Regions from separate parts of the Escherichia fergusonii ATCC 35469 genome, predicted to be linked through region 2. Evidence: predicted binding sites of a transcription regulator. Region 2 holds the regulator's gene; each other region holds the start of a gene.
The links. Region 2 encodes CRP, which controls carbon source genes, mostly activating them, when cyclic AMP is high. Its sites were predicted from a motif close to ATGTGANNNNNNTCACAT; they were not measured.
Positions count from the first base shown of each region.

Region 1: a site for CRP is predicted at 5,999-6,016, ahead of hpt (hypoxanthine phosphoribosyltransferase). Genes of this name have one in related genera too.
Region 3: a site for CRP is predicted at 6,533-6,550, ahead of EFER_RS11360 (mannitol dehydrogenase family protein). Genes of this name have one in related genera too.
Region 4: a site for CRP is predicted at 5,959-5,976, ahead of cdd (cytidine deaminase). Genes of this name have one in related genera too.

Region 1 is NC_011740.1:160,740-168,962, reverse strand. It holds gene EFER_RS01005 (Rpn family recombination-promoting nuclease/putative transposase) at 1-344, opposite strand, end outside; gene panD (aspartate 1-decarboxylase) at 618-998, shown strand; gene EFER_RS00995 (polysaccharide deacetylase family protein) at 1,002-2,228, opposite strand; gene EFER_RS00990 (PTS sugar transporter subunit IIA) at 2,285-2,725, opposite strand; gene EFER_RS00985 (ABC transporter permease) at 2,830-3,600, opposite strand; gene EFER_RS00980 (ABC transporter ATP-binding protein) at 3,597-4,523, opposite strand; gene can (carbonate dehydratase) at 4,632-5,294, shown strand; gene hpt (hypoxanthine phosphoribosyltransferase) at 5,335-5,871, opposite strand; gene gcd (quinoprotein glucose dehydrogenase) at 6,077-8,223, shown strand, end outside.
Region 2 is NC_011740.1:3,382,365-3,390,587, reverse strand. It holds gene argD (bifunctional acetylornithine/succinyldiaminopimelate transaminase) at 1-630, shown strand, start outside; gene EFER_RS16735 (YccS/YhfK family putative transporter) at 708-2,798, opposite strand; gene crp (cAMP-activated global transcriptional regulator CRP) at 2,849-3,481, opposite strand; gene EFER_RS16725 (OsmC family protein) at 3,786-4,190, shown strand; gene EFER_RS16720 (phosphoribulokinase) at 4,245-5,114, opposite strand; gene EFER_RS16715 (YheU family protein) at 5,168-5,386, opposite strand; gene EFER_RS16710 (hydrolase) at 5,380-6,402, opposite strand; gene EFER_RS16705 (ABC transporter ATP-binding protein) at 6,402-8,223, opposite strand, start outside.
Region 3 is NC_011740.1:2,318,378-2,326,600, reverse strand. It holds gene EFER_RS11385 (extracellular solute-binding protein) at 1-320, opposite strand, end outside; gene EFER_RS11380 (cyclic di-GMP phosphodiesterase) at 399-1,955, opposite strand; gene mepS (bifunctional murein DD-endopeptidase/murein LD-carboxypeptidase) at 2,138-2,704, opposite strand; gene EFER_RS11370 (phosphatase PAP2 family protein) at 3,118-3,831, opposite strand; gene EFER_RS11365 (CobW family GTP-binding protein) at 3,868-4,854, opposite strand; gene EFER_RS11360 (mannitol dehydrogenase family protein) at 4,972-6,438, opposite strand; gene EFER_RS11355 (IS4-like element IS4 family transposase) at 6,697-8,025, shown strand; gene yeiP (elongation factor P-like protein YeiP) at 8,074-8,223, opposite strand, start outside.
Region 4 is NC_011740.1:2,282,226-2,290,448, reverse strand. It holds gene mglA (galactose/methyl galactoside ABC transporter ATP-binding protein MglA) at 1-25, shown strand, start outside; gene mglC (galactose/methyl galactoside ABC transporter permease MglC) at 41-1,051, shown strand; gene preA (NAD-dependent dihydropyrimidine dehydrogenase subunit PreA) at 1,122-2,357, opposite strand; gene preT (NAD-dependent dihydropyrimidine dehydrogenase subunit PreT) at 2,351-3,589, opposite strand; gene EFER_RS11205 (DUF2542 family protein) at 3,908-4,147, opposite strand; gene sanA (outer membrane permeability protein SanA) at 4,150-4,869, opposite strand; gene cdd (cytidine deaminase) at 5,016-5,900, opposite strand; gene EFER_RS11190 (CidB/LrgB family autolysis modulator) at 6,030-6,725, opposite strand; gene EFER_RS11185 (CidA/LrgA family protein) at 6,722-7,120, opposite strand; gene dusC (tRNA dihydrouridine(16) synthase DusC) at 7,409-8,223, shown strand, end outside.

The DNA of each region.
Region 1 (8,223 bases), 1.4 Mb from region 2:
AGCGGCAGCTTATCGTGGTCAGCCTCCAGATGCCGGTGCATGGCGGCAATAGAATAACGCATCATACGAAACGCCATTTTTTTGTCCGGCTTGCTTTGGTGTTCAATCACAACATGTAGATAGCCCGTATTACCCTGCATTTGCACGGAATAGAGCACATCAGTGCTGTGCCCTTTCAGGCTTTCTTCAATAAAACTCCCCGACTCAAGATGCAGCGTGTCGAGGTCACACAGTTCGCGTAGCTCCGCTGGCAAATGGATATCCAGAAAGTCGCGAGCCGTCTCCGCATGCATTAAAAATTGTTTAAATACCGCGTCATGCGGTGTGGTACTCGGTGCATCCATCTTCCCTGCCTTCCGTGTTGTCTTGCGTGAAGGCAGTATCCAGTCAAGGCGCGCCGTCGTCAGCCGCCTCTTTAGTGTTTACCGAGCAGCGTTCAGAGAAATTTCAATTGGTTACAGGCGTTACATGGCACGCTTCGGCACGGTACGCAAACTGCTGATGCAAATGCCGTCAGATGAGTAGACACTAAACAAAAATCGGGCAATACTGCGTGAGAATTTCCTCAAAGCAGGCATCGCCTGCTTCGTTAACGACAGGGTAGAAAGGTAGAAGTTATGATTCGCACGATGCTGCAGGGCAAACTCCACCGCGTGAAAGTGACTCATGCGGACCTGCACTATGAAGGTTCTTGCGCCATTGACCAGGATTTTCTTGACGCAGCTGGTATTCTCGAAAACGAAGCCATTGATATCTGGAATGTCACCAACGGCAAGCGTTTCTCCACCTATGCCATCGCGGCAGAACGCGGTTCGAGAATTATTTCCGTTAACGGTGCGGCGGCCCACTGCGCCAGCGTCGGCGATATTGTCATCATCGCCAGCTTCGTCACCATGCCAGATGAAGAAGCCCGTACATGGCGGCCCAACGTTGCCTACTTTGAAGGCGACAACGAAATGAAACGTACCGCGAAAGCGATTCCGGTACAGGTTGCCTGATAATCACCCCTGCGGCTGGTTACTCACCAGCCGCGACATCGTCTCCAGCGAATCCGTTCTCAAGATATAAAGCCGTTTTAGTAACAACGGATTATCCCCCGGTTTTACTTTGCCTTTCATGGTCGTCACCGCCAGGTGAAATCCGGCATCGTTTGCAGCCTTCACGGCTTTGTCATTAAATCCACCAAACGGATAAGAAAGATACAAAACATGTGGATTAAATTGGTTTAACGCCCGGCGAGAACGTTCGAAATCAAAAAGAATATTATGCTCACTGCGGCTGAGTAATATGGGTCGGCGATATCCATCGACCCGATGTAAAAAATGAGTATGTGACTGGAAATCAAAAACATCACGAACATCTCGCAGTTCAGAAATACTCATAAACTGTAATGACTGAGGATTCCATTTTTGTGGATGACGTTTAATACGCGAAGTAATAATAAATGCCGTCGCCTTCATACCGTATTTTTTCAGAATGGGATATGCATAACGACTCACTGATTTCAAGCCATCATCAAACGTCAGTACCACCGCGCGAGCCGGAAGATTCATTGAATTACGCAGATACCCTTCCAGTTGATACAAGGTTAACGTGGTATATCCACGATCGCGCAACCAGGTCATCTGGTTATTGAAAGCTCGCACCGACGTCGTGGTCGACGTATGACGAAAACGGGTGTTCTCTTCATCGCGTAAAATATGATGGTAGGTCAATACAGGAATACCGTTATCCTGCTGCGCATCCAGCGCACTGATATAGGCCAGTCGTTCGCCAATACGAATTTGGTACCAGGTTTGATTCAGACGATCTTTTAATTTATTAATAATGGGGTATCGCAAATTATCGGCCAGCACGCCAAATGGCGCACTACCCGCATCAGGCGCGTTGTATATCGGAGTATCTTTCCATGTAATAATATTTTGGTTACTCAGTGGCTTATTCAGATCCCCCAGGCCATCTTCAACTTTTTGTCGCCCTTGTACAGGTTCCAGATGCCCCTTATCAATATATCCCGTAGCAAAACCAAAATTGAATTCATAATAATCAGCTGCAGTTGGGATGACCGAAATAATCTGCCCGGCACGAATGTTGCCAACGGTAACCGTTTTGTCGCCAATTTTTCCCCAGATAGCCGCATCCTGAGTCGTTTGCATATAACGCGCGGGAAGTGCTGCACTGACACCAGATGAAACCAGCAGCAGTAAAAAAATAATCTTTTTAATCATGAGAAAACTACCAGGCGAGAAACAGCGCCGTTAGTGTAACAAAATCGGAATGCGATTTAATACTCGAACCAATTATGCTTGAGGACAAAGGGGGGATTCTTTTGTTGTTGGTGCCAGAGACTACTAACTTCAGGCCCACCCAGTTCGACAATTCGCTCGCGAAACTCCGCACTGGATAACGTTTCACGGTAGGCCAGCATCTGTTCAACTAACGGTAACGTTACCCCAGAAATCACTTCGCAGCGGGAGTGTTTGTGGCTTAATAGCGAAGCCACGCGGTACGGCGGCGCTCCGGCAACATCAGTTAAAAAGATCACCCCATCGCCAGAGTCTGCTTCATGCAGAGCATCGCACATCATACGGCTGAGCATATTAGAACTTAATCCTCGCCAGAAATTCACGGCCCGGCACTGAAGAAGCGCCCCGTGTTTTTTCTCCAGCGCATCCAGTATCTCTTGCGCCCGATCATCGTGACAGGTAATTACCCAACCTAACATCACCTTCCTCCTTAGCCGAAAATCAGTCTACCCTGACCATTGTTGATAAAGGGTGATAGCCTTCAAAACTCCTCTCCCCCGAATCCAGAGGAGAGGAAATAGCCTTAGCTACGCAAACCACGCCCACGTTGGATCAGCGACCAGCAAATCAAATAAAACGCCACAATAAAGACCACCAGTACGCCAAATGTAGTGACCAGCGGCACATCATTGATTCCGAGGAAGCCGTAGCGGAAACCACTGATCATATAAACGATCGGGTTCAGGTGCGACAGTCCCTGCCAGAACGGCGGCAGCAAAGTCAGGGAGTAAAAGACCCCGCCCAAATACGTGAGTGGCGTTAACACAAAGGTTGGCACCAGGCTGATGTCATCAAACGTTTTGGCAAACACGCCGTTCAGCAATCCAGCAAGGGAGAATAACACCGCCGTGAGCACCAGCGTTAAAGCGACAAATACCCACGAATGCACCTGAAACGGCACAAAGAACAGCGAAATTGCTGTCACCAGCATGCCAACAAGCAGTCCGCGCGCTACGCCACCGCCGACATATCCGGCAATAATCACGTGAGTCGGTACGGGTGCAACCAGCAGCTCTTCAATATTACGCTGGAACTTGGCACCAAAAAATGATGAAGCGACGTTGGCGTAGGCATTGGTGATTACCGACATCATGATCAGCCCCGGCACGATGAACTGCATATAGCTGAAGCCATGCATATCGCCGATGCGCGAACCAATCAGGTTACCGAAGATAATAAAATAAAGGGTCATGGTGATGACCGGTGGCACCAGCGTCTGCACCCAGATACGCATAAAGCGATGGATCTCTTTCGCCCAGATGCTTTTTAGTGCCACCCAGTAAAGATGCATCATGCGCGATCTCCTTGTTTTTCATTAACCAGTGAAACAAACAGCTCTTCCAGACGGTTAGCTTTGTTACGCATACTTAATACCTGAATGCCCTGCTCACTTAACTGCGTGAACACGCTGTTGATCCCCTGCTCACGCAGCACTTCAACTTCCAGCGTAGCAGTATCGACCAGTCGATACTGATAGCCATCGAGCTTCGGTAACGGGCTTTTCGGCGCGAGATCGAGAATAAAAGTTTCCGATTTCAGCTTCGCCAGCAGCGCCTTCATCGAGGTATTTTCCACCAGCTCACCGTGTTGAATAATGCCGATATTGCGGCACAGCATTTCTGCTTCTTCCAGGTAGTGCGTGGTAAGAATGATGGTGGTGCCTTTGTCGTTTAAATCCTTCAAAAATCCCCACATTGAGCGGCGAAGTTCGATATCCACACCTGCGGTTGGTTCGTCAAGAATCAGCAGTTTAGGTTCATGCATTAACGCACGAGCAATCATTAAACGGCGCTTCATCCCCCCCGATAACATACGCGCACGTTCGTTACGCTTTCCCCATAAATCGAGCTGTTTAAGATACTTTTCGCTGCGGATGTACGCTTCTTTGCGCTCTACACCGTAGTACCCCGCCTGGTTCACCACAATTTGTTGCACGGTTTCAAACGGGTTGAAGTTAAATTCCTGCGGCACCAGTCCCAACTGACGTTTAGCGTTCACGACATCCTTCTCGAGATCGTAACCAAATACGCTGACCCGCCCGGAGGTTTTATTTACCAGAGAGCTGATAATACCGATAGTGGTTGATTTCCCGGCCCCGTTCGGCCCGAGAAGCGCATAAAAATCACCCGCTTCGACCTGCAAATCGATTCCACGAAGCGCCTGAACGCCGCCTGGATAGGTTTTTTTAAGCTGTTGAAGTTCCAGTGCAATGGTCATAAATTTTTACTTACCTTACGTTCTTACACTTTATCTGTGGTTTAAATCGTCCCGGAGTTGCCCTATATTAGCCAAACGTAATTATTTGGTTACAGGTCGTTAACCTCCATGAAAGACATAGATACACTCATCAGCAACAATGCACTATGGTCAAAAATGCTGGTGGAAGAGGATCCCGGGTTTTTTGAGAAACTGGCGCAAGCGCAAAAACCGCGCTTTCTATGGATTGGATGTTCCGACAGTCGCGTTCCTGCAGAACGTTTAACCGGTCTTGAACCGGGCGAACTCTTTGTTCACCGTAATGTTGCTAACCTGGTCATTCACACCGACCTGAACTGCCTTTCCGTGGTTCAGTATGCAGTGGATGTTCTCGAAGTTGAACACATTATTATCTGTGGCCACTACGGTTGCGGCGGCGTACAAGCCGCAGTTGAAAACCCAGAACTGGGGCTTATCAACAACTGGCTGCTGCACATTCGCGATATCTGGTTCAAACATAGCTCATTGCTTGGCGAAATGCCGCAAGAGCGCCGTCTGGATACCTTGTGTGAACTGAACGTCATGGAACAGGTATATAACCTGGGCCACTCCACCATTATGCAATCAGCGTGGAAACGCGGGCAGAAAGTTACCATTCACGGCTGGGCCTACGGCATTCACGACGGTTTGCTGCGTGATCTGGATGTTACCGCCACCAACCGCGAAACCCTTGAACAACGTTACCGTCACGGGATTTCCAATCTCAAGCTTAAACACGCCAACCACAAATAAAAACACCATGCCGGATGCAACACATCCGGCACATCCGCACTTACTCGTCCAGCAGCACTACTTTGCCGATGTACGGCAGATGGCGGTAACGCTGAGCGTAATCAATGCCGTAACCCACCACAAACTCATCCGGGATCGAGAAACCGATAAATTCTACCGGGACGTTCACTTCACGACGGGACGGTTTATCCAGCAGCGTACAAATCGCCAGCGACTTCGGTTCGCGCAGGCTTAAGATTTCACGCACTTTCGACAGTGTATTACCCGAGTCGATGATATCTTCAACAATCAGCACGTCCTTGCCACGGATATCTTCATCCAGATCTTTGAGGATTTTCACATCGCGGGTGGTGGACATGCCGCTACCGTAGCTGGAGGCGGTCATAAAATCGACTTCATGAGATACCTGAACTTCACGGCACAGGTCCGCCATAAACATAAATGAGCCACGCAGCAGGCCTACCAGCACCATATCGCTGCCGCTGTCTTTGTAACGCTCAGTAATCTGACGACCCAGTTCGGCGATACGCGCTTTAATCTCCGCTTCGGGGATCATTACTTCTACAGTATGTTTCATATCTCTAACCATATGATTTAAAAACAAATCACTTCGCACGGGCAGGTTTTGGCACCGCAACAAAGCGCAAGACACGCAGTATACCAGTAAAACTATTCATTGGCGGAATCTGTTAATAAAGCTCGAATTGTGATGACGATCACACATGTTAAAACCTATAATTAATTGCTACTAAAATATTAATGAATTGAAATGGTGTCTCTTTATGGCAATTAACAATACCGGCTCGCGACGATTACTCGTCACGCTAACAGCCCTATTTGCAGCGCTTTGCGGGCTGTATCTTCTCATTGGCGGAGGCTGGTTGGTCGCGATCGGCGGCTCCTGGTACTACCCTATCGCTGGCCTTATGATGCTCGGCGTCGCCTGGATGCTGTGGCGCAGCAAACGCGCCGCACTTTGGCTTTACGCGGCATTGCTGCTTGGCACCATGATTTGGGGCGTCTGGGAAGTGGGTTTCGATTTCTGGGCGCTGACGCCGCGTAGCGACATTCTGGTCTTCTTTGGTATCTGGCTGATCCTGCCGTTTGTCTGGCGTCGCCTGGTCATTCCTGCCAGCGGCGCAGTTGCCGCGTTGGTGGTCGCGCTGTTGATTAGCGGTGGTATCCTCACCTGGGCCGGATTTAACGATCCACAGGAAATCAACGGCACCTTAAGCGCTGATGCTACACCTGCCGAAGCTATCTCCCCCGTTGCCGATCAAGACTGGCCTGCCTATGGTCGCAATCAGGAAGGTCAACGCTTTTCACCACTGAAACAAATTAACGCTGATAACGTCCACAAGCTGAAAGAAGCCTGGGTGTTCCGTACAGGCGATGTGAAACAGCCGAACGATCCGGGCGAAATCACCAATGAAGTGACGCCGATTAAAGTAGGCGACACGCTTTACCTGTGTACCGCTCACCAGCGTTTGTTTGCGCTCGATGCCGCCAGCGGCAAAGAGAAATGGCATTACGATCCTGAGCTGAAAACCAACGAGTCTTTCCAGCATGTAACCTGCCGTGGTGTCTCTTATCATGAAGCCAAAGCAGAAACTGCTTCGCCGGAAGTGATGGCGGATTGCCCGCGTCGTATCATTCTCCCAGTCAATGATGGCCGCCTGATTGCGATTAACGCTGAAAACGGCAAGCTGTGCGAAACCTTCGCCAATAAAGGCGTGCTCAACCTGCAAAGCAACATGCCGGACACCAAACCGGGCCTGTATGAGCCGACTTCACCACCGATTATCACTGATAAAACCATCGTGATGGCGGGTTCCGTCACTGATAACTTCTCAACCCGCGAAACGTCTGGCGTGATCCGTGGTTTTGATGTCAATACCGGGGAGCTGTTGTGGGCCTTTGATCCAGGCGCGAAAGATCCGAACGCGATCCCGTCTGACGAACACACCTTTACCTTTAACTCGCCAAACTCGTGGGCACCTGCGGCCTATGACGCGAAGCTGGATCTGGTGTATCTGCCGATGGGCGTTACCACGCCAGATATCTGGGGCGGTAACCGCACCCCAGAACAGGAACGTTATGCCAGCTCGATTCTGGCGCTGAATGCCACTACCGGGAAACTGGCGTGGAGCTATCAGACCGTTCACCACGACCTGTGGGATATGGATCTTCCGGCACAGCCAACGCTGGCAGATATCACCGTTAATGGTCAAAAAGTTCCGGTTATTTACGCTCCAGCGAAAACCGGCAACATTTTTGTGCTTGATCGCCGCAATGGTGAACTGGTGGTTCCGGCCCCGGAAAAACCAGTTCCCCAAGGCGCAGCGAAAGGTGATTACGTTACCCCTACTCAACCGTTCTCTGAACTGAGCTTCCGTCCGAAGAAAGATTTGAGCGGTGCGGATATGTGGGGCGCCACCATGTTTGACCAACTGGTGTGCCGCGTGATGTTCCACCAGATGCGCTATGAAGGTATTTTCACGCCGCCATCTGAACAGGGTACGCTGGTCTTCCCGGGTAACCTGGGGATGTTCGAATGGGGCGGGATTTCCGTTGATCCGAATCGTGAAGTGGCAATTGCCAACCCAATGGCACTGCCGTTTGTTTCGAAACTGATCCCTCGCGGTCCTGGCAACCCGATGGAACAGCCAAAAGATGCCAAAGGCACCGGTACGGAATCCGGCATTCAGCCGCAGTACGGCGTACCGTATGGCGTTACGCTTAACCCGTTCCTTTCACCATTTGGTCTGCCATGTAAACAGCCAGCATGGGGTTATATTTCGGCGCTGGATCTGAAAACCAATGAAGTGGTGTGGAAGAAACGCATTGGTACGCCGCAGGACAGCATGCCGTTCCCGATGCCGGTTCCTGTGCCGTTCAATATGGGTATGCCGATGCTGGGCGGGCCAAT
Region 2 (8,223 bases):
GAGGGCGGCGTGACGGCTGCGACGCCAGAGTTTTTGCAGGGCTTGCGCGAACTCTGTGATGAGCATCAGGCATTATTGGTGTTTGATGAAGTGCAGTGCGGGATGGGGCGGACCGGCGATCTGTTTGCTTACATGCATTACGGCGTGACGCCGGATATTCTGACCTCCGCCAAAGCGTTAGGTGGCGGCTTCCCGATTAGCGCCATGCTGACTACGGCGGAGATTGCTTCTGCGTTTCATCCTGGTTCTCACGGTTCCACCTACGGCGGTAATCCACTGGCCTGTGCAGTAGCGGGTGCGGCGTTTGATATCATCAATACCCCTGAAGTGCTGGAAGGCATTCACGCGAAACGCCAGCGTTTTGTGGACCATTTGCAGAAGATCGATCAGCAGTACGATGTGTTTAGCGATATTCGCGGTATGGGGCTGTTGATTGGCGCAGAGCTGAAACCACAGTACAAAGGTCGGGCGCGTGATTTCCTGTATGCGGGTGCCGAGGCAGGCGTAATGGTGCTGAATGCCGGGCCTGATGTGATGCGTTTTGCGCCGTCGCTGGTGGTGGAAGATGCGGATATCGATGAAGGGATGCATCGTTTCGCCCACGCGGTGGCGAAGGTGATTGGGGCGTAAATAAGACGCGTCAGCGTCGCATCAGGCAAAAGATGTCGGATGCGACGTAAACGCCTTATCCGATGGTTTAGCCTGTATTACGCCTTCGAATCCCGCAACTTGCGACTCAGCCAAATCCCATGATGCGGTCGCTGACGCCATGCCATCGACGAAATGGTGTGCATGGTGTTCAGATGACCAATAACCCGCTGTAAATGCTGCTCCAGTGTGCCTGCTGCACCTTCGTGCGGCTGCATCTCCGGCGCATCCATAATATTGGCATCGCCAGAACTACCTGGTTCGTCATACTCCAGTCGCTGCTGACAACGCTGAATGGCGATTTCACAAGACTGCAAATATTCTTGCGCCAGTTCAGGTGGCAATGCCCGGTGTTCCCGTGCCAGCGTGGTCATGGCATTGATATGCTCAACAATAAACTGACTGTGCGTTACCCACAGTTTCATATCTGCCAGATAATGGCTGTTGAATGCCGGTTCCTGCATCGCCTGATTCAATGAGTTATACAGAGTGTTATGCGCCTGATTCACCCGCATTCGCTGCCAGGCCAGTGGCGTAGGTTGCGGATCCTCGCTCAGAATCAAACGAATCGCTTCCTGATAGGCTTCTAAAGCGTCATGGGCGTTCTTACGCAATAACCCGCTCTGCCACTGCGGCCACAGCCAGACGGTACCGCCGAAAGCAATTAAACAACCAATAATGGTATCGATAAGACGCGGAAGGATGTACTGCTCACCGTTCAACCACAATAGTTGCAGGGTATACACTGCGGTAATGGTAAAGCCGACCGTCGCCCAGCCGTAGTTTTTGCGCAATATCAGGTAGCTGGCGAGGGTGGTAATCAGCATCAACGTCAGGGTGTAACCTTCGGGAATTTTAAAGTGCAGCGCCACGCCCGCAATGATTAACCCGACCACGGTTCCCACGGAGCGATTCACAATCCTCAGACGGGTTGCGCCATAGCCATTTTGCGTCACCAGCAATACCGTCATCAGGATCCAGTACGACTTCGGCAGATGCAGTGCGGTGCCCATCAGGCTGGCAACGCTTAACATCACACTGAGTCGTCCGGCATTGCGTAGCGCCGGAGACTTTAGTGACAGATAACTTTTCAGTGCCGGCAGTAACGGCATTCGCCGCTGTTTATCGGCCAGTAAATCACGGGCATAGAGCGGTTTTTGGGTGCGTAGTACACGAGCGATGCGGCTGAAGTGCCAATAGCAGAATTGCCCAACAGGATTATCCGGATGCTGGCGGGCGATTTTTTCCAGTGCGCCAATTTGTTTTTCCATCGTAAAGCGCGTCGGCAGGCGATGGTAAAGAATGTCATCAGCCAGCACGCGCAGGCGAGTGGCGACAGTTTGCGCATTCCAGCGGATAACTTCTTCCGCATGGCTACGCTCGACCAGCTTTTGCACCTCTTCCGGCTGATGCAAGCTGACCGAAATATGTTCCTGTAAATCCAGCGCCTCCTGGAAAATACGCAGCATCCGCTTGTAGTCAGTATTATTTTGCGCGGAAAGCATATGCATTTGCTGATAGCACTGAGTAATTAAATCGACCGCTTTTTGCTGGCGCACCAGCAGTGGTGGCAATGCTTTTTCAGGATCGGTGTGCTGGGTAAGCAGGCTGTATTTGGCTTCGCAGTAATCCGCCAGTTCACGGTACAGCAGACTTAGTGACTCGCGTAGCGGTTGTTCGCGCCAGATCCAGAACCAAAACCAGTTAAACAATCCGTACCAGAGAGTGCCCAGCGCATAGATGAGCAACGGTTCCCAGACTGGCATGTATCCCGCCAGACTGAGGGTAAAAATGGCGGCGAGCAGCGATGCGGGAAGCAATTTTGCGTGCAATGGCCCCAGCTCAGCAGTGACACCAAGCACCAGCGTTAATCCGGTCAGCAAAAAGGGCAGGGGAACATCTTTTGCCAGTAACAGCTGTGTCAGCAAGCTACAGGTGGCAAACAGTGACGCACCAATGATTAAGCGTTTGAAAAAACGTTTATGAGGCGTATCAAGGCCCGCAATATTGCAACAGGCAGGAACGAGGGAGAAGAGCAGACCGAATCGTAATTCGCCAAGCATTAACCCAACGGCCACGGGCAAACATAGCACTAGCGTTTGTCGTAGTGCATAGTTGATATCGGGGTGATAAATCAGTCTGCGCCACATCGGGGGAAACAAAATGGCGCGCTACTCAGTAACGCGCCACTCCGACGGGATTAACGAGTGCCGTAAACGACGATGGTTTTACCGTGTGCGGAGATCAGGTTCTGATCTTCCAGCATCTTCAGAATGCGTCCCACGGTTTCACGAGAACAGCCGACAATCTGACCGATTTCCTGACGGGTAATTTTGATTTGCATACCGTCCGGGTGAGTCATGGCATCCGGTTGTTTTGCCAGGTTCAGCAGAGTCTGTGCAATGCGGCCCGTCACGTCGAGGAACGCCAGGTTGCCCACTTTCTCTGAAGTGACTTGCAAACGACGCGCCATCTGTGCAGACAGACGCATCAGAATGTCCGGGTTTACCTGAATCAATTGGCGAAATTTTTTGTACGAAATTTCAGCCACTTCACAGGCGGTTTTCGCACGTACCCATGCGCTACGTTCCTGGCCCTCTTCAAACAGGCCCAGTTCGCCAATAAAATCACCCTGATTCAGATAGGAGAGGATCATTTCTTTACCCTCTTCATCTTTGATCAGCACTGCCACAGAGCCTTTAACGATGTAGTACAGCGTTTCCGCTTTTTCACCCTGGTGAATAAGCGTGCTCTTGGATGGGTACTTATGAATGTGGCAATGAGACAAGAACCATTCGAGAGTCGGGTCTGTTTGCGGTTTGCCAAGCACCATGCGCGGTTATCCTCTGTTATAAGCTTTCTCCAGAGCCAGAAAACGCCGCTGTCTCTGGATTGCCGAAATGTGCTTCCCGCTATCTGGGAAGAGGCTGTCAAATACGTACTGCATCTGTTATGTGAAGTCCGTTACACACATGCAGTACATCAATGTATTACTGTAGCATCTTGACTGTTTTAGCATAGCTTTCGCCGTGTGTCTCCTGGTGTCTCGCTTCAGCTTGACTCAGGTCGCCTTCTGTTGCGCGATTTGGTCAGTACGCGTACGCTGTGAATAAATTTGATGCAGTGGAGTGGCAAAAATGCAAGCGCGAGTGAAGTGGGTCGAAGGGTTAACTTTTTTGGGCGAATCCGCATCTGGTCACCAGATTTTAATGGACGGCAACTCTGGCGATAAAGCGCCAAGTCCGATGGAAATGGTGTTGATGGCGGCGGGTGGTTGTAGCGCCATTGATGTGGTTTCTATCCTGCAAAAGGGGCGTCAGGATGTTGTCGATTGTGAAGTAAAATTGACCTCTGAACGCCGCGAAGAGGCACCACGCCTGTTTACGCACATTAATCTGCATTTTATCGTCACCGGTCGCGACCTGAAAGACGCAGCAGTTGCGCGTGCGGTAGATCTCTCTGCCGAGAAATATTGTTCAGTGGCGTTGATGCTGGAAAAAGCGGTGAATATTACTCACTCGTATGAAGTGGTTGCCGCGTGATTTAATGTCAGGAGTACGATGCCGGATAATTGTTTATCCGGCATATTAGCAGAGTTACTCGATTTTCTTTCCTTCCATCAATCGTTGCACCAGTGGCAGCATAATTAACTCCATTGCCAGACCCATTTTACCGCCCGGCACCACTAATGTATTGATGTGGGAAATGAATGAGCCCTGCAACATCGCCAGCAGCCAGGGGAAATCGATCCCTTCCAGATTACGAAAATGGATCACCACAAAGCTTTCATCCAGTGATGGAATGCCCTTTGCTGCGAACGGGTTTGAGGTGTCGACAGTGGGAACGCGCTGGAAGTTAAGATGGGTGCGGGAAAACTGCGGCGTGATGTAGTTGATATAGTCTTCCATTGAACGTACTACTGAGTCCATCACCGCTTCTCGTGAGTGCCCGCGCTCGCTGGTGTCGCGGATCAGTTTTTGAATCCACTCAAGGTTAACGATAGGCACTACGCCGACCAGTAAATCCACATGCTGCGCAACGTTATGATGTGGTGTGACCACGCCGCCGTGTAGCCCTTCATAAAACAGTACATCAGTGGGTTCCGGTAAAGGTTGCCATGGGGTGAATGTCCCCGGCACCTGATTCCATGGTACGGCTTCGTCGTACGTATGCAGATATTTGCGTGATTTTCCTTTGCCGCTCTGACCGTATTCAATGAAGGTTTGTTCCAGCAGGCCGAAGTCGTTAGCTTCGGGGCCAAAGTAGCTGATATGCCGCCCGGCATCACGCGCCTTGCGGATCGCCATGTCCATTTCCGGGCGCGTGTAACGGTGAAAACTGTCGCCTTCCACCTCAGCTGCATGCAGATTTAACTGCGCGAATATTTTACGAAATGCGAGACTGGTGGTGGTGGTCCCCGCGCCGCTGGATCCTGTTACCGCAATGACCGGATGTTTGGCAGACATAGTAACTCCATGACTTAGCTATCATTATTATCTCGTCCGCCGACGGCTGCAGGTTATTCGCGAAACTGACTGCGCGGCATGATATTGACCGTTTCGTGCAGCTCCGACCATACCAGCACCGCTTCTCCGCACTGTAGCTGGCGTTTGACGTCGGCGACTTTCTGTTCAAGTGTACGCTCATGTTCACCATAATCGGTGCCTTCGCGTAACACAAAACTTTCAATTAAATTTTCCAGCGTTTCGGGGGAGAGTTCTTGCCACGGAATCAACATGATTTCGCCTCCAGATACGTTGTTAACCAGTCAGGAATGCGTGACTCCAGCCACATTTGCGGATGAAATAATGTACCGCCAAGAAAGCCAACATGACCACCATGTTCAGTCAGTTGATACTCCACCTGCGGGGGGAGATTTTCCGGTTTCGGGATCACCTGATGATCCATAAACGGATCGTCTTTGGCGTGAATAATCAGTGTCGGTTTGGCGATCTGGTTCAGCATCGGCATGGCGCTACACTGACGATAATAGTCGATAGCGTCAGCGTAGCCGTGAATTCTGGCGGTGATCAGATCGTCAAATTCACGGATGCGACGTACCGATTTTAACTGTGCGAGATTAATCGGCAGCGTACCGGGATAGGCTGACAGTTTGCGCGCAGCATTGGCTTTTAACAGGTTCAGCAAGTAACGCTGATAAACGCGGGAAAAGCCCTTTTCCATATGATAACTACAGGCTTCCAGCATAAATGGCGCGGAGACAATTACCGCTGCATCAATCGGGAGGTTATTACCTTCTTTTGCCAGCAAACAGGCGAGCATATTACCGCCGAGCGAATAGCCGACGGCAGCCGTTGGCGCATGTCCAAATTCGCGCTGCAGCCAGCGTAAAAACCAGCTGGCGTCTTCGGTTTCGCCCGAATGGTAAATGCGGTGCATACGGTTTGGTTCACCGCTGCATCCGCGAAAATGCATCACCACGCCCAGCCAGCCGCGTTTTTGCGCCGCCTCGACCAGACCGTGGGCGTAAGGGCTATTGAGGCTGCCCTCCAGCCCGTGAAACACCACTAAACGCGGTTTATGGTTCGCCTGGGCAGGGTCTTCACTCCATGCGAGATCGACAAAATCGCCGTCGGGCAACTCCAGTCGCTGCCAGTGCGGGGTGAATTTCACCTTGCGACGAAACAGACGCGGCAGCATGGTTTGCAGATGACAATTGCTAAAGCCGCGCATAGGGGTGAATTCAGCACTGCTGCTGAATTCATTGGCATCGGTCGTCGTTATCTGCGCCATCAGTTGCTTTGGCCTTCCAGCAGCATCTGCTCAAGCTGCTCCTGGGCTTCCAGCCACGCCATTTCGCACTCTTCCAGGCCGGATTTGGCGCTGGCTTGCTGTTGCAGGCAGGCGGTCAACTCCGCTTTACGGCTTTGATCGTACAGTTCGCTGTCGCCGAGTTTCTCTTCCGCCTGCGCCAGTTGCGCGTTCAGCTTCTCCATCTCTTTTTCCAGACGGGCGATTTCTTTACGCAGTGGCTGGGTTTGCGCACGCAGCTCCGCTTCCCGACGCTTCTGGTCTTTACGTGCCTGGGCGCTGTTCGCGTTCTCTTTTGGCGCGTCGTCGGTCTGGTTTTCCTGCTTTTGAACGTCGCTCAACCACTGTTGATAATCTTCCAGATCGCCGTCGAACGGTTCGACTTTACGATCGTGAACCAGATAGAGATCGTCAGTGGTGGAACGCAACAAATGGCGGTCGTGCGAAACGACAACCAATGCGCCTTCAAACTCGATCAACGCTTCAGTCAGTGCCTGGCGCATGTCGAGGTCAAGGTGGTTAGTCGGTTCGTCGAGCAGCAGTAGATTCGGACGCTGCCAGACGATTAATGCCAGCACCAGGCGGGCTTTTTCCCCACCGGAGAAACGGCGCGTTTCTTCCGTCACTTTATCGCCCTGGAAACCAAAGCCGCCGAGGTAATCACGTAGTTTTTGTTCTAGTTCCTGCGGCGCTAAACGTGCCAGATGTTGAATAGGCGATTCGTCGGCGCGCAGGTATTCAAGTTGATGCTGGGCGAAGTAGCCGAGCTTGATCCCTTTCGCCAGACCAATTTCACCGCTGACTGGCGCAAGTTCGCCGGCTAACAGTTTGATTAATGTCGATTTACCCGCGCCATTGCGGCCTAACAGACCAATGCGCGAACCCGGCACCAGATTCAGTTTAATCGAGTCGAGAATAATGCGATCGCCATAACCTGCGCTGACCTTTTCCATTTTCAGTAACGGATTTGGCAGGCTTTCCGGCGCGCGGAAGCTAAAGCGGAACGGGTTGTCGACGTGCGCGGGGGCAATCAGCTCCATACGCTCGAGCATCTTAATACGGCTCTGGGCCTGCTTTGCTTTGGTGGCTTTGGCACGGAAACGGTCGATATAACTTTGCAGATGTGCCACGCGCTCTTGCTGGCTTTCATACATCGCCTGTTGCTGCGCCAGACGGGTGGCGCGCTGTACTTCAAACGAACTGTAGTTGCCGGTGTACTCGAACATGCTTTGTTGTTCGATATGAATAATTTTATCAACGATCGGATCGAGGAAGTCGCGGTCGTGGGAGATCAGGATCAGCGTGCCCTGATAGCTCTTCAGCCATTTTTCCAGCCAGATAACAGCATCGAGATCGAGGTGGTTAGTTGGTTCGTCGAGCAGCAGCAAGTCTGAACGGCAAATCAGCGCCTGGGCGAGGTTAAGACGCATACGCCAGCCACCGGAGAAATCACTTACCGGGCGCTCCAGTTGTTCATTGCTGAAACCGAGGCCGTGCAGCAGGCTGGCGGCGCGGGAGCGAATGCTCCATGCGTCAATAGCATCCAGCTTGCCATGAATGGTCGCAATGGCGTGCCCGTCGTTACGTTCGTTGGCGTCGTGTAGCTGCGCTTCCAGTTGACGATATTCACGGTCGCCGTCAATGACATATTCCAGCGCCGCTTGCGGTAGCGCTGGTGTTTCCTGATTCACCCACGCCAGTTGCCAGCTTCCTGGAAAGGTGTAGCTGCCGCCGTCGGCGCTGATTTCATTTTTCAGCAATGCCAGCAGGGTAGATTTACCACAGCCGTTTTTACCCACCAGG
Region 3 (8,223 bases), 1.1 Mb from region 2:
CGCGCGTTTTCGGCAATCAGAGGGTAGTAGCTGCCAGGTTCATCATCAGAGGTGGTAAACAGTGAGTCATAGAGTTGCTCGGTGCGTACACCAGGATTTCCGCGTAGAGAATAGCGGTTGAAGTTATCAAAGGTGCCAATTGCCGAAAGTGTGATTTCCCCTCCTTTGGGCGCTGCAGGATTCACATAATCGAAATGATCAAAATTAAAGGCGTATTTGGGTTCACCAAGTACAGCAAAAGCGTAACTTTCTTTAATTTCCTGCGCCTGTGCCACAAAACTAAACAGGGCGACAAATATCAGCGTCAGGTGAGCAATCATCTGCAAGGGATTTTCCTTAATAATTTGTTCCGCAAGCGGCAAGCGTCATATTTTAATCATAATGGACGCCTGTCTGGCTTACCACTGCGGTGTGTCTGGTTTCTTCAGCCATTGCACAAACTCATTCAGTGGCAAGGGACGGCTGATCCAGTAGCCCTGAAGGAAATTAACGCCACGATCACGCAGCCATTTGGCTTGCTCTGGCGTTTCTACACCTTCGGCTACGGTCAGCATATTAAGGCGTTTTGATAAAGTGAGTACGGCGTCAAGCACTGGTGAGGTGACCGTTTCCGTACCAATCGCATTAATAAAGCCACGATCAATCTTCAGGTAATCAAGGGTGAAGCGTTCGAGATAAATCAATGCACTGTGCCCGGTACCAAAATCGTCAATGGCGATTTCAACACCGACGGAATGCAACCACTCAAAGAGTTGCGTAGCTTCGTGTTGCTTCAGCATATCACGCTCGGTAATCTCCAGAACGATCTGGAAATGATGCGCCGGTAAGGATTCGACTAACTGGCGGATATCCTTTTTGAACGTTTCACCATGCAGATGGTCAGGCGCAATGTTAATGCCGAACTTCACGCCAACTGGCAGTACCCGTTGCAGTACGTGGGCATCACGGCGAATAAGTTCAAAGAGATGTTGCGTCAGCGGTACGATCATCCGCTGGGCTTCGGCATAGTGAATAAAGGCATCCGGTGGGATCTCGCCCGCTACAGGATGACGCCAGCGCAGGAGTACTTCCAGCCCGGTTACCTTCAGGCTTTGTGTATCTACCGCCGGTTGATAGACCACATAGAACTGGTCGCGTTTAATCGCGGTAAGTATTTCTCTACCGGGACGCAGACGAACAGACAGAATATAAAAACAGAGCAGACCCGCTGCGATACCACTCATACCGCCAAGGAGTAGGGCGTACCACAAATCATTCCATGTCCATTCAGTAGCATAAAGGCGCACTGTCAGCGGTATACCTTCCACTTTCACCTGGCGTGCTGGCGGACCGCTTAGCTCATTGATATTGAGCAAGTGAGAAGAAGATGTTGAGAGCACCGTATCGCCAACAATCATGGCAATCCCGTCAAAATCTTCCTGTCGTGAGGTATAAAGAAGATAAGGCGTCAAATTAAGATTGAGTGCAGTGAAGACACCGCTGTTGCTGATAAGCGGATTGCGATACCAGATCACCATGGCGGGTTTCCCGGGCATCATGGGGGTTCCGGGCAAGATGGCGATATCAACATCTTTAGAAATATCCAGTGCCGGAACAAGGTGGGCGAGGGGGATATCCATATTGCCTGTTGCCGACGAGCAAAATGCTTTTTTATCTCTGACTAACAAAAAGGTCCGAACATTAAGACTGAACGCAGCTTTGGCAGTAAGTTCAGGGGCTGCTTTTTTACAGGACGATAACGTCAATGGCTGCAGCTTGTCGGTAGAGGTTTTCAGATCGGCAAAATAGTGGACCAGGTAAGTTTTGATATCAGTGATCAGCGTATCGTACTTCACCTCACGTTTATGCCAGCTCACTGTAAACTGTAAGCAACTGATGATAACAGCAACGACCAGGCCTGTAATGAAACAGGTAAGAAGGATTTTTCGACCTGATGCGTTGGCAGCTGTAAACATAGTTACTGAAGATATCCTGCAGAATTACAGTAAGTAAAGGGGGTGTCAGGCAGGACTATAGCCTGGATTTTGCTGTATCGTCATACATTTCTTATGCCGAATGGCAGAAACAAAAAAGCACCGCCGAAGCAGTGCTTTAATGTTCTCGTCAGGATAACCAAGGGATAGCAACCTAACGAATATTAACTGCGACTCAGAACCCGGCGTGCTTCGTTGTAGCGTTTTTTCCAGTACGGCTCGTTCATGCTGGAAATAATAACGCCACTGCTGGTTGAGGCGTGAACAAACTGGTTGTTGCCAATGTAGATACCAACATGTCGCCCGGTAGAACCCGCGCGGAACAGAACCAAATCACCAGTACGCAAATTGCTGCGGGAAACAGATTTACCGGTTTCTTGTTGTTCCCAGGTGGAACGTGGTAACTCTAAGCCAAACTGTTCGCGGAATGTACGCTGTACAAAACCAGAGCAGTCGATACCTTTTTTGGTGCTGCCGCCAAGACGATAACGTACGCCTTTCCAGTCAGCATACTGATCCATAATTCGCGATTTAACGTCGACATTACGTACCAGATTTTCAAATTCATCCTGAGAAGCTTGCAGTGACGAATTATCGTTAACCACTGCACGTGTCTCAGGATGCATATTCTTTGCGGTGTTTGTTGTGCTACATGCAGAAAGCAGAACCGCAACTGCAATCGCGGGAATTCCGCGCAAGATATATCTCAAAATCGGTTGAGATTTGACCATGTTGTTTGTTATCCCTTGAAGTCCTTAACGATAAATATCGTTATAAAAAATGCCAAACGTGACGAGACTAATTACCTGTGCTTCTGGTGACAATTGTGTATGTACAAAACTGTGGCACAACGCACAAATTTATTCGTGATAAGAATAATTACCAGGCGAGGCAAAACGAGTTCGAGATTACCCGATCACAGCTGGCTTGGCGAGTGCTTTTACGCTATTTTTTATAAGAAAAAGTGATACAGAAAGTTAATAAGCGGCATTGGCTAAAGAAACATCAGGTTGTGTGTTAATTGAGCAACTAATTAATTTTCAACATGAATAAGATGATGAAAAGATGAACGAATGGCGGCGGAATAAGGATAAATTCATCAGGATTCATTTTAAATCCTGATGAACATGTTAATCACTGTGTGTTATTTGTTTTGAGTTTGTTTGTTTTTGCCGGGAAGATATTGCCCAAAAAGAGAAATGAGACGATCGCTTAATGGAGTCATTAGCCACCAGGGTAAACCAATCAAAATGACTGTTAACGATCCGACGGCGATATCAGTAAACCAGTGTGCGCCAATCATTACTCTTGGGAAGGCAAAAACCACAAAAATAATAAGGCCGATAATTCCGGCGATTTTGCCAAAATAGCGCCACATAAAAGCGGAAAAAATAAGCAACATCATCCCGTGATCACCCGGAAAACTGTCACGCGAAGCATCCTTTGTAGGAATTTGACTGAGTTCGCTAACGCGAACAATATCCGAAAAGGTGAGCGTTGGGCTGGCGCGTTTAACCGGAATTAATGCCTGCCCGAGCTGATTTAAAATCACGGCAGCCAGCAGCATGACCAGACCAATAATGACGATACGTCGCCTTCCAGCCTTTGATTCTTGCAACCAGAACCAGAGCATTAAACCGCCCATAGCCAGTAGCGAGCAGCCATCGAAAGCACGATTATTGGTTATTGCTACCAACCAGAGAAGTGGCTGACTTTCTATCACCTTATGATTGAAATAATGGATAATGCCTGAATCAACAGCTGCCCATATCCCATGTTCGGCGGGAAGATACCAGGAGAGGAATAAGCCCACTCCTGATAAATTGAGTAACAGAATCCGGTTTAGCTGTATTTTCATATTTACGTCTTCACTATCTAAAATCAGCGGGCAACCTTACTCACCTGTAACTAAACGAAGCTTCAACAGCGCGCTCTGTAAGGCATTCCAGTCGGTATCGGTACTGGAAATAAGCTCGATACGACTATCGGGAGGAGCAACATTTTGAGTTTCAATATGCAAATCGTCACCCTGACGATTAATCCGTACCAGACCTTCGGCAATACGCATTACACCTTTAACGCGTGCAACAGGGGCAAGACGAGCCCATTCAAGAACACCAATGGTGTCAAAGACGGTATCTGCATCGAATATCCAGCCGCAGGCCTGATGCCCCTGACCACTGTTGAGGCTACGTCGCCAACGTTGATGTGCTGGTAAACTTAGCGCTGCTAATCCTTTTCGTTCTACTGTCTGATGACTATGAGCTGCACTGGCAGGTAGCTCCGTGACATTTTTACGTGGCAGATCAAGGAGTTTTCCATCGATTCGGCCTTGTTCACACTGCACCAGTAGCCGATCTTCGCCATATTGTTGCCACCATTGTTGCAGGGCGTTTTCACTTTCATCCGTTGCCCGATCGCTTTTGTTCGCCACAATGACATCCGCAGCGGCAAGCTGGTCGCGGAAGTTTTCGTTATCAACACTTTTTTTATCCAGCAACTGACGGGGATCGAGAATGCAAAGAGTGGCACGCAGATCAATCCAGGGTTCGTAAACCGGGGCGGTTAACAAATCAAGGATCTGTTTAGGATGCCCCAGTCCAGTAGGTTCAATAAGCAAACGATCCGGCTTTCCCTGACGCAGCAAAGTATTCAGCCCCACTTGCATGGGCAAGCCGTTAACACAACACATACAGCCGCCGGGGATTTCTTTCAATAACGCTCCGCTATCCGCGAGCAGGGCACCATCGATCCCCACTTCGCCAAATTCGTTAACCAGGACGGCCCATTTTTCAGCGGGATCTTTGTGCGCTAAAAGATGAAGGATTGATGTTGTTTTCCCGCTGCCGAGAAAGCCGGTAATAAGGTTGGTTCTGGTCACAGCCACTCCAGAAAAGATGAGAAACGAAATTTGCTATTAATCCTGGACAAAAAAGAGCAAAAAGAGAAGAACTGAGCGGGTAACCAGAGGGATCACCCGCTTATACCGCAGAAATTGTTAATTTTTTAGTGCATGAGCGACGGCTTGATGAGCGCCATATTGCTCGATTTGCTGCCATGCTTCGCTAATCGCCTCAACAAATCGAGGATTGTCTGGCAGGTCCTCACCGAATATTTCATTGAGTGATAACAAGGTTTTTACTCGCTGCGCTGATGTACTTTTTGCCACGAGTATGGCGATTTTGTCACCAAGTGGATCACGGACATCTATGGTTTTGTTTGCATCGTCAAAGCCACTGACGTAACGCATCCAGCCTGCAACACCTAGCGCCAGCAGAGGCCAGGTACTTTCACGTTGCAAATGAATACGAATACTGGCGAGCATTCTTTGAGGCAATTTCTGACTGCCATCCATCGCGATCTGCCAGGTTTTATGCTTCAAAGCCGGGTTAGCGAAGCGTTCGATAAGTTTGTCGGCATAAAGCGTGAGATCAACGTCCGTAATTTGCAACGTGGGGGCTTGCTCCTGCAGCATTAAACGTCGTGCAGCCTGGCGAAATACCTTGTCTTGCATACAGTCGTTGATATGTGCAAAACCTGAGAGATAGCCAAGATAAGCGAGAAATGAGTGGCTGCCATTAAGCATCCGCAATTTCATCTCTTCCCATGGCACGACATCACGGACCATTTGTACACCTGCGACTTCCCATTCAGGTCTTCCGGCAACAAAATCATCCTCCACGACCCACTGAATAAACGGCTCACAACTTATTGCACAAGGATCAGTAACGCCCAGATGCTGAGATATTTCAGCCAGAGACTCTTCTGTTGCCGCAGGAACAATGCGATCAACCATTGTGGCAGGGAAGCTGACATGTGTTTTTATCCATTCTGCCAGTTCTGGTGAACGTCTTGCGGCCATTCCCAACACGGCATTTTTTACAACATGACCATTGTCAGGAATATTGTCGCAAGAGAGCACGGTAAAGGGTGGCAAGCCACGCTGGTGACGACGAGCCAGCGCTTCAACCAGAATGCCTGGTGCTGAATGGGGTTCTTGCGGAGATGCAAGGTCATGAAGGATTCTTGCGTTATGCAGATCAAGTTCACCCGTAGACGGGTCGATGCAATAGCCTTTTTCTGTAATGGTCAGTGAAACAATCGCCACCTGCGGTTCGCAGAATTTCTCAATAATGGCGGCTAATGAATCCAGTTTCGCATTAAGACATTCATGAACAGCGCCAATAATAATGGCCTGATCGCCCTCAGCGCCTTTCTCAAGAACAGTAAATAGATGATCCTGCTCACGGAGTTGACGCATTAAATGATCGCCGCTAAACAGGCTGATTTCGCAGATCCCCCAGTCACCACCACGGGCATTAAGTACCCGGTCAGTTAATAAAGCCTGATGTGCCCGATGAAACGCACCAAAGCCAAAATGAACAATACGGGATTGTAGCTTTTGCCGATCATAATGTGGTGTCAGCACTCCCTGGGGAAGTTGGGCTGAGGCGATGGTTTTCATTGATGGCACACCTTAAGAATGTTTGTACTAAATATTGTTACTTTAAAGTTATATGACAGAAAATAATATTGGTGTGATTTGTTAATAATCTGAAGTGTGAAGGAGATCAATCTTTGGCCGGAAAGAAGGGGGAATTGGTATAATAAGTTTAATAAAAAAGGGCAGCCTGCGCCGTAATGCCGATCAGTTAAGGATCAGTTGACCGATCCAGTGGCTGTGTAAGAATCCGGAAACGCTCACTCGTTTCCGGATTTTTTTATGCACATTGGACAGGCTCTTGATCTGGTATCCCGTTATGATTCTCTGCGTAACCCACTGACTTCTCTGGGGGATTACCTCGACCCCGAACTCATCTCTCGTTGCCTTGCCGAATCTGGTACTGTAACGCTACGCAAGCGCCGTCTTCCCCTCGAAATGATGGTCTGGTGTATTGTTGGCATGGCGCTTGAGCGTAAAGAACCTCTTCACCAGATTGTGAATCGCCTGGACATCATGCTGCCGGGCAATCGCCCTTTCGTTGCCCCCAGTGCCGTTATTCAGGCCCGCCAGCGCCTGGGAAGTGAGGCTGTCCGCCGCGTGTTCACGAAAACAGCGCAGCTCTGGCATAACGCCACGCCGCATCCGCAATGGTGCGGCCTGACCCTGCTGGCCATCGATGGTGTGTTCTGGCGCACACCGGATACACCAGAGAACGATGCAGCCTTCCCCCGCCAGACACATGCCGGGAACCCGGCGCTCTACCCGCAGGTCAAAATGGTCTGCCAGATGGAACTGACCAGCCATCTGCTGACGGCTGCAGCCTTCGGCACGATGAAGAACAGCGAAAATGAGCTTGCTGAGCAACTTATAGAACAAACCGGCGATAACACTCTGACGTTAATGGATAAAGGTTATTACTCACTGGGACTGTTAAATGCCTGGAGCCTGGCGGGAGAACACCGCCACTGGATGATCCCTCTCAGAAAGGGAGCGCAATATGAAGAGATCAGAAAACTGGGTAAAGGCGATCATCTGGTGAAGCTGAAAACCAGCCCACAGGCACGAAAAAAGTGGCCGGGACTGGGAAATGAGGTGACAGCCCGCCTGCTGACTGTGACGCGCAAAGGAAAGGTCTGCCATCTGCTGACGTCGATGACGGACGCCATGCGCTTCCCCGGAGGAGAAATGGCGGATCTGTACAGTCATCGCTGGGAAATCGAACTGGGATACAGGGAGATAAAACAGACGATGCAACTGAGCAGGCTGACGCTGAGAAGTAAAAAGCCGGAGCTTGTGGAGCAAGAGCTGTGGGGTGTCTTACTGGCTTATAATCTGGTGAGATATCAGATGATTAAAATGGCGGAACATCAGAAAGGTTACTGGCCGAATCAACTGAGTTTCTCAGAATCATGCGGAATGGTGATGAGAATGCTGATGACATTGCAGGGCGCTTCACCGGGACGTATACCGGAGCTGATGCGCGATCTTGCAAGTATGGGACAACTTGTGAAATTACCGACAAGAAGGGAAAGGGCCTTCCCGAGAGTGGTAAAGGAGAGGCCCTGGAAATACCCCACAGCCCCGAAAAAGAGCCAGTCAGTTGCTTAACTGACTGGCATTACAGCCTGCGCCGCCCTCAGTTTCAGATTGCGCAAATTAGTCTGCGCGGCCCATATAACGGCGTTCTTCGATATGGATACGAATTTTTTCGCCCGGGCTTAAGTATTCCGGCACCTGAATCACCAGACCCGTGCTCAATGTCGCTGGTTTGTTACGGGCGCTGGCAGAAGCCCCTTTGATGCCCGG
Region 4 (8,223 bases), 1.1 Mb from region 2:
GCGTCTTGCGTCTTTGCACCTTTAAGATTAGGGGCCTCCCATGAGTGCGTTAAATAAGAAAAGTTTTCTTACTTACCTGAAAGAGGGCGGTATTTACGTCGTTCTTTTAGTTTTGCTGGCGATTATTATTTTCCAGGACCCAACATTTTTAAGTCTGTTAAACTTAAGCAATATTCTCACCCAGTCATCGGTGCGTATTATTATCGCGCTTGGTGTAGCAGGATTAATTGTCACCCAGGGGACTGACCTTTCCGCAGGTCGTCAAGTGGGGCTGGCGGCAGTAGTCGCGGCGACGTTATTGCAGTCCATGGATAACGCTAACAAAGTATTCCCGGAAATGGCGACGATGCCGATTGCGCTGGTAATTCTGATTGTCTGTGCCATTGGTGCGGTGATCGGTTTGATCAACGGCCTGATTATCGCTTATCTCAACGTGACGCCATTCATTACCACGCTCGGCACGATGATTATCGTCTACGGCATCAACTCGCTCTATTACGACTTTGTCGGGGCGTCGCCAATTTCTGGTTTTGACAGTGGCTTCTCTACCTTTGCTCAGGGCTTTGTCGCGCTGGGGAGCTTCCGTCTCTCTTACATCACTTTCTACGCGTTGATTGCGGTGGCATTCGTCTGGGTGTTGTGGAACAAAACCCGCTTCGGCAAGAACATTTTTGCCATTGGCGGTAACCCGGAAGCGGCGAAAGTATCTGGTGTCAACGTCGGCCTGAACCTGCTGATGATCTACGCGTTGTCTGGTGTGTTCTATGCCTTCGGCGGGATGTTAGAAGCCGGACGTATCGGCTCTGCCACCAACAACCTCGGCTTTATGTATGAGCTGGATGCTATCGCGGCGTGTGTGGTGGGCGGTGTATCGTTCAGCGGTGGTGTAGGGACGGTGATTGGCGTGGTGACTGGGGTGATTATTTTTACCGTCATCAACTATGGCCTGACGTACATCGGCGTAAACCCATACTGGCAGTACATCATCAAAGGGGCGATTATTATCTTCGCCGTGGCGCTGGATTCACTGAAATACGCACGTAAGAAGTGATGTGATTTTGGGTATTGCCGGATGCATCGCATCCGGCAATCGGTGCCAAATACCGGATGCGCCGCTGGTTCTACAACGTCACCGGGTGTTCTTTCTCACCTTTCTTAAACTTCACTTCCCCAAGATCAATACAACCAACCGGGCAGACGTGACCACAAAGCAGACAACCAACGCACTTCTCGGTATTACAATGCGGTGTGCGCGTTTTCTCATTCCACTCCATCGCCTGATGACCGCCGTCGTAACAGGAAATATAACAGCGTCCGCATCCGACACATTTATCGAGATTGATATGGGGATAGACGATATAGCTACGGTCTAAATCTTCCGCCGGGACAATATTGTGATTCGCCAGACCTACCATCTCCTGCAACGAATCAAACCCCTGATCGGCGAGATAATGTGATAACCCGCTCGCCATATCTTCCACTATCCGATACCCGTACTGCATAATACCGGTGGTCACCTGTAATGTCGCTGCACCGAGCAATAAAAACTCTGCCGCATCTTCCCAGGTTTCAATACCGCCGATACCGCTGATCGGGAAATCGCGCAGCTCAGGATGGGTGCGCATTTGCTGAATAAAGCGCAGGGCGATCGGTTTTACCGCTTTACCGGAATATCCGGAAATACTCGATTTACCGTTAACGATCGGCATACCAATTTTCTGATTAAGATCGATATTGGTAATGGATTTAACGGTGTTAATCGCCGCAATGCCATCTGCGCCGCCGCGCTTCGCCGCCAGCGCCACTTCGCACATATCACCGATATTCGGCGTCATCTTCGCCAGCATCGGCAGCGTAGAACCGCGTTTCACCGCCCGACAATATTTTTCTACCAGTTCCGGGCTTTGCCCGACATCGCTACCCATCGCATGAGAAGTCATTTGCGGACAGGAGAAGTTACACTCGATCATATCGGCACCAGCTTCTTGCACCAGGCGCGCCAGATCTTCCCACTGCTGCTCATTTTCCCCCATGATCGAGGCGATCAATACTTTGTCAGGATAATCTTCTTTCAGCCGACGCAGGGCGGCCAGATTCTCTTCCAACGGATGCTCGGCAATCTGCTCCATATTTTTGAAGCCGATAAAACCGGTATCTTCTTTCACCAGATGATCAAAACGCGGCGAGACTTCGTTGGCGATAAAAAAGCCGATCGTTTTAAACACCACGCCGCCCCAGCCCGTGTCGTAGGCTTTGGCGCACATCTCATAGCAGTTGCCTACCGGCGAAGAAGAGAGGCAGAACGGGTTGGGAAACTTCACGCCGCAAAAAGTAATCGAAAGATCTTTCGTTAACATGAGCAAGCTCCCTCTAAATAGTGATGAATCGCCCCGGCGGCTTCTTTCCCGGTTTTCACTGCATAGACCACGGTTTTGTCACCCTCAACAATATCGCCAGCAGCAAAGACTTGCGGGTCGCGGGTCTGGTAATTTTGTGTTTTGATGGTGTTACGCTGCGGCTCTAACTCCGCAAAGGCATCCAGTCTGGCATGCTGGCCGACGGCGAGAATAATTTTATCTGCCGCCATCGTCAGTTCGCCCGGTAACCGTACATGCTTAAACGTGACTTTATTGGCTTCCACGGCTACTGGTGTGAATCCATCGATGATCGAAACGCCCAGTTCCCGGGCGCTGGCAAACTCTTTTTCGCTTGCCGGAAACGCATCTAACTCTTCACGTGCTACGCAGGTTACCGCCTGACAGCCGAGAACTTTCAGCGTGCTGGCAACGTCCATCGCGACATCACCGCCGCCGATAATTAATGCGCTTTGTGGAATGCTGATATCGCCCTGCGCCTGTCGTGCACGTTGCAAGAAGTCGACGGCAATCTCAACGTCGCTATGCTCAAACAGCGGTAGCCCGGAACCGCCCGACAACCCTACGGTGACAAGTACTGCGCGGTTTTCCGCTTTTAGTTGCTCCAGGGTGATTGTTTTACCGACTTCGTTGTTGCACTTAATGGTCACGCCCATTTTTTCAATACGGGCGATTTCTGCATCCAGCACCGATTGCGGTAACCGAAATTGCGGAATACCGTTACATAGCCAGCCACCGGGCTGTGGTTCTTTTTCATAAATAGTGACGTCGTAACCCATATTTGTCAGCGTCACACTGGCCTGTAACCCGGCAGGGCCCGCGCCAATAATCGCTACCTTACCGAGCGTTTTAGTGCCTGGCTGATAAATATCCATCCCGGTTTGTTGTTCAAAATCAGTGATAAAACGCTGCAAGCGGCCAATATCAATTGGATCATCAACACCGGCACGGGTACAACCGCTTTGACATAATTTCTCCGTTGGACACACTCTGGCACAAACGGCACCGAGGGCATTATTTTCGCGAATTGTCTCGGCAGCGCCTTTAAAATTACGAAAGTAGATTGAGCGGATAAATTTCCCTGGGTCAGTTTGCGCCGGACAAGCCTGACTACAGGGGGCGTCATGACATAATAAACAGCGGGATGCCTCTTTTATTGCCAGTAAAGGCGTAAAAGCCGGAGTGAGTTCATCCAGATAATTTTGTTGCGGCATGTGATCTTCCTTAATGCTATGAGTAATTAAGGCGAACGCTAAATATACTCGTCATACTTCAAGTTGCATGTGCTGCGTCTGCGTTCGCTCACCCCAGTCACTTACTTATGTAAGCTCCGGGGGACTCACTCACTTGTCGCCTTCCTGCAACTCGAATTATTTAGAGTATAAATATTGCGTGCTGATATTAAGGCTATGCGCGTGGGGAAATTTAAACTGTGAAAGGATTCACAAATAGCTGCGGTTCAGAATGTTATATCCGCAGCTTATTGAGTGAAGTAATAATTATTCTCAATAATTAACAGGAGAGGGAAAATATTAACGATAGAAAATAAGATAAACAATCATGCCGATAGATAAAATACCGAAGCCGATATATGCCACCATATAAGCGAAGAAGAGTCCGGGATTTTTTGCTCGCCAGACAAACACCGGTTCCGGTGCATTTTTAACCCGTTTATCAATCGCGCCAGCACGCCAGCCTTTCCATGCTTCGCGAAAACAAAATATCGGGATAAGGAAAAAAACAGCAACGACAAAAAACTGCTGAATATCCATCACTACTTTCCTTGTTTCTTTTGTAATTCAAGTAATTGCTCTGGCGTAACCGCTGGGTATCCCTGAGCATCTTCAGGGACTTCATGCATAGATGGAATGGGTACCAGCGGGCCTAAAAAACGGGGTTCACGCTTAAAGAAATAGAGATCTGCCAGGGCGCCGAAGCGTGCGGCGAACTCACGAATGCGAACTGACCACATATCCTTCGGGGAAGGAACAGCATAACACTGGGCCTGAATCCCCATATGCAAGGCAATAAATAATGCCCGCTCACAGTGGAAACGTTGGGTAATTATAATGAAATCGTTAGTATCAAACACCTTGCGCGTGCGCACAATGGAATCCAGCGTACGAAAACCCGCATAATCGAGGACAATATCAGCGGGATCAACACCTGCTGCAATTAAATCTTTGCGCATCGTCATCGGCTCGTTATAACTTTGTAACGCGTTATCGCCACTCAGTAATAAATAATTTACTTTGCCGCTATTATAAGCATTAATCGCTCCCTGAATACGGTAGCGGTAATACTGATTAATAACGCCAGTACGATAATATTTTGCCGTGCCGAGGACCACCCCGACCTGGCGGTAGGGGAGATCTTGCAATTCATCGTAAATATAAGGTGCGGTTTTCCAGCTCATCCAACGATCAAGGCCGAGCACAGTCAACAGCAGTAAGCCGATCAGGACTAACAGGCTGTAGAAAACGCGCTTTAACATGCAGTAGGCTCAGTTGCTGAATGAAGTTTTACTCAGGCTACTTTACCCGCTGCTTTTGCGCAAGAAACGGCAAACTGTTTGCCGGGATTTTCGACACCAGAAGGGAGCAGAAATGCCGGATGCACTACGTTTATCCGGCACTGATGTTAACCGAGCAGAACACGGTCGATAGTATTACAGCCAAGCGCTTTCAGAGTCGCTGCGGTTGCATCCCATTGAATCAGCGGCGCATCAGCTTTCTCAGCCAGAATCGCACGTTGAATATCCGGGTAATCATAACCTTTGAGATTCAGCAAGATTAACGCGCCCTGTAACGGCGGCAGCGTTGGGTTAAATGCGGCGTTTTCAGCGTAGCTGCCGCTGAAAATACGACCATCTTTACATTCCAGCGCCACACCGCTCGGAGATTTACTGTAAGGCATGTGTGAACGGTTAGCCGCCGCAATTGCTGCCTGAGAAAGGGCATCACCAGTGAGCGCGAAACCATGATCCTGTTCGTCCATCAGCAATGTTTTAATTTCCAGATCTTTTGGACCAAAGGCATCAGGCAGATAGTCACGTAACGCGTGTGCTTCGCGGCCAGGCAGATGAATACGCAGATCCAGACCGCTATTAAGTTCATTCATAAACTGACGGCAGTGACCACAAGGGGTGTAGTTAACGGTGATGGCAGCAAGCGCTTTCTCACCGCTCAACCAGGCATGGCTAATTGCACTTTGCTCGGCATGGACAGTTTGCTGCATGGTGGCGCCAATAAATTCCATATTGGCACCGAAATACCATGTACCACTTACGCCACGTGCAATTGCACCAACGTTAAAATTCGACAATGGCGTACGTGCACAAGCTGCAGCCAGCGGGAGTAGTGCGAATGCCAGCGCGTCTTCGTCCAGCCCCGTAGCGCTCTTCAGCGAAGAGACCTGCTCCCCGGTCAGTAAAGCAGGAAAATGCTTGTCTGCCAGAATTGGGGCCAGTGCAGATTGCAAGTTATCTGCGAGTTGGGCAAAAGCAGTTTGAAAACGTGGATGCATGGCGTTGCCTCGTAACAGTGTAATGGGATAACAGTTTACGAACCCACCCTATCTTTATATGTGATCTGAATCTCATTAAATGTGCAACATATGAAACACGTATCAAAAATGTGCGACGTATCGCAAATTTTATCCTACTACCGCCAGAATGATCGGGAAAATAAACGGTGCAACCACCGATGTGATAATCCCGCAAATCACCAGCGCCAGCGAACTAAAGGCGCCTTCCTGATAATCCAGCTCTGCACAACGTGCGGTTCCTAATGCGTGGGAAGCTGTACCCATTGCCAGACCACGAGCGGCTTTAGTGCGAATACGCATGGCATTCAGTAACGTGTGACCAAATACTGCGCCAAGAATACCGACAAAAATCACGCAAACCGCGCTCACGGCCGGGATGCCTCCGATGCTACCGCCAACAGCCATTGCGATAGGCGTGGTAACGGATTTCGGTAATACAGAGGCCGCAATTTCAGGTGTAGCACCCATCAGCAAGGCAACCGTGGTCCCGGTGACCATTGCCACGACACTACCAATAAAACAAATCGTGATGATCGATTTCCAGCGTGCGCGGATCTGGTGAAGTTGCTCATATAAAGGATAAGCCAATGCCACAACAGCAGGTTGCAGCAGATCGTTTAATATTTCGCTGCCTTTAAAGTAGTGATCGTACGGAATACCTGTCAGTAGCAGAAAAGGAATAATGACCACCATTGCCACTAACAATGGATTTAATAATGGAATTTTAAAGCGAGCCGCCAGTTTGCGTGCGGCGAAAAAGACGATCAAGGTCAGTGGTAATGACCACCAGATATACGCCATCATTCTTTCGAACCCTTTTGCCCAACCACTTTTCGTTCGCCATGCACTAGCTGCGAACTCCAGCTAACAACTAAGAACACCACCAGGGTGCTAATTGCGCAGGAAACCACTACCGGGCCAAACTGCGCGCGCAATAGATCGAAATACTGCATAACGCCAACGCCAATTGGCACAAAAAGCAGCGCCATATAGCGAATCAGTAAATAGCATCCGGGGTTAACCCATTGTGCGGGCAGAATTTGCAGTGCCAGCAGTACAAACAGAATCAACATGCCGATAATGCTGCCTGGAATGGTGACCGGAAGGAGAGATGCAATGAAAATACCTGCATACAGGCAGGCATAGATCAGTACGAAAGCACGTACATACTGCCAGATAGTGTTTAGTATCTTACTCATGATAAACGTCCTGGATGAAGTGGATTCATCATACAATTAAACTCAAAAATGTGCTACCGATCACATAAAGAAATCTGAGCATAGTCGTTCCTCTCACCAGGAGCACTGGGCATCTCCCCTGATAATCGTCGCCAAATCTGGGCAAAACGGTTTCTGCAGTCGTTAACATAACTGTCACATAGACAAAGCATAGAGTCGTCTCCAGGCTTTGGTGCACAGATATTGAAGCACTTTAAACAGTAGAGCGGAGACGTTACCATAGCGCCTCATTTTTTCGTGGGTAAAAATATGCGTGTGTTACTGGCACCGATGGAAGGCGTGCTCGACTCTCTGGTGCGTGAATTACTGACCGAAGTAAACGATTACGATCTTTGTATCACCGAATTTGTTCGCGTGGTTGATCAACTCCTGCCAGTTAAAGTCTTTCAACGTATCTGCCCGGAGCTGCAAAATAGTAGTCGGACACCTTCCGGTACGCTGGTGCGCATCCAATTACTTGGTCAATATCCACAGTGGTTGGCGGAGAATGCTCTCAGGGCGGTGGAACTGGGATCATTTGGGGTTGATCTTAACTGCGGCTGTCCTTCAAAAACAGTTAATGGTAGCGGTGGCGGAGCGACATTATTAAAAGATCCTGAACTTATCTACCAGGGCGCGAAAGCGATGCGCGAAGCGGTGCCTGCTCATTTGCCAGTGAGTGTAAAAGTGCGTTTGGGATGGGACAGTGGTGAGCAAAAATTTGAAATTGCCGATGCTGTGCAGCAAGCGGGGGCCACGGAGCTTGTGGTTCACGGGCGGACGAAAGAGCAGGGCTATCGCGCCGAGCATATTGACTGGCAGGCGATTGGTGAAATCCGTCAGCGACTGACGATTCCGGTGATCGCGAATGGAGAAATCTGGGACTGGCAGAGCGCACAGCAATGTATGGCGTTAAGTGGCTGTGATGCCGTTATGATTGGGCGCGGGGCATTAAATATTCCCAACTTAAGTCGGGTGGTGAAATACAACGAGCCGCGTATGCCGTGGGCACAAGTTGTTGCATTATTGCAGAAATATACGCGTCTGGAAAAACAGGGCGATACCGGGCTATATCACGTGGCACG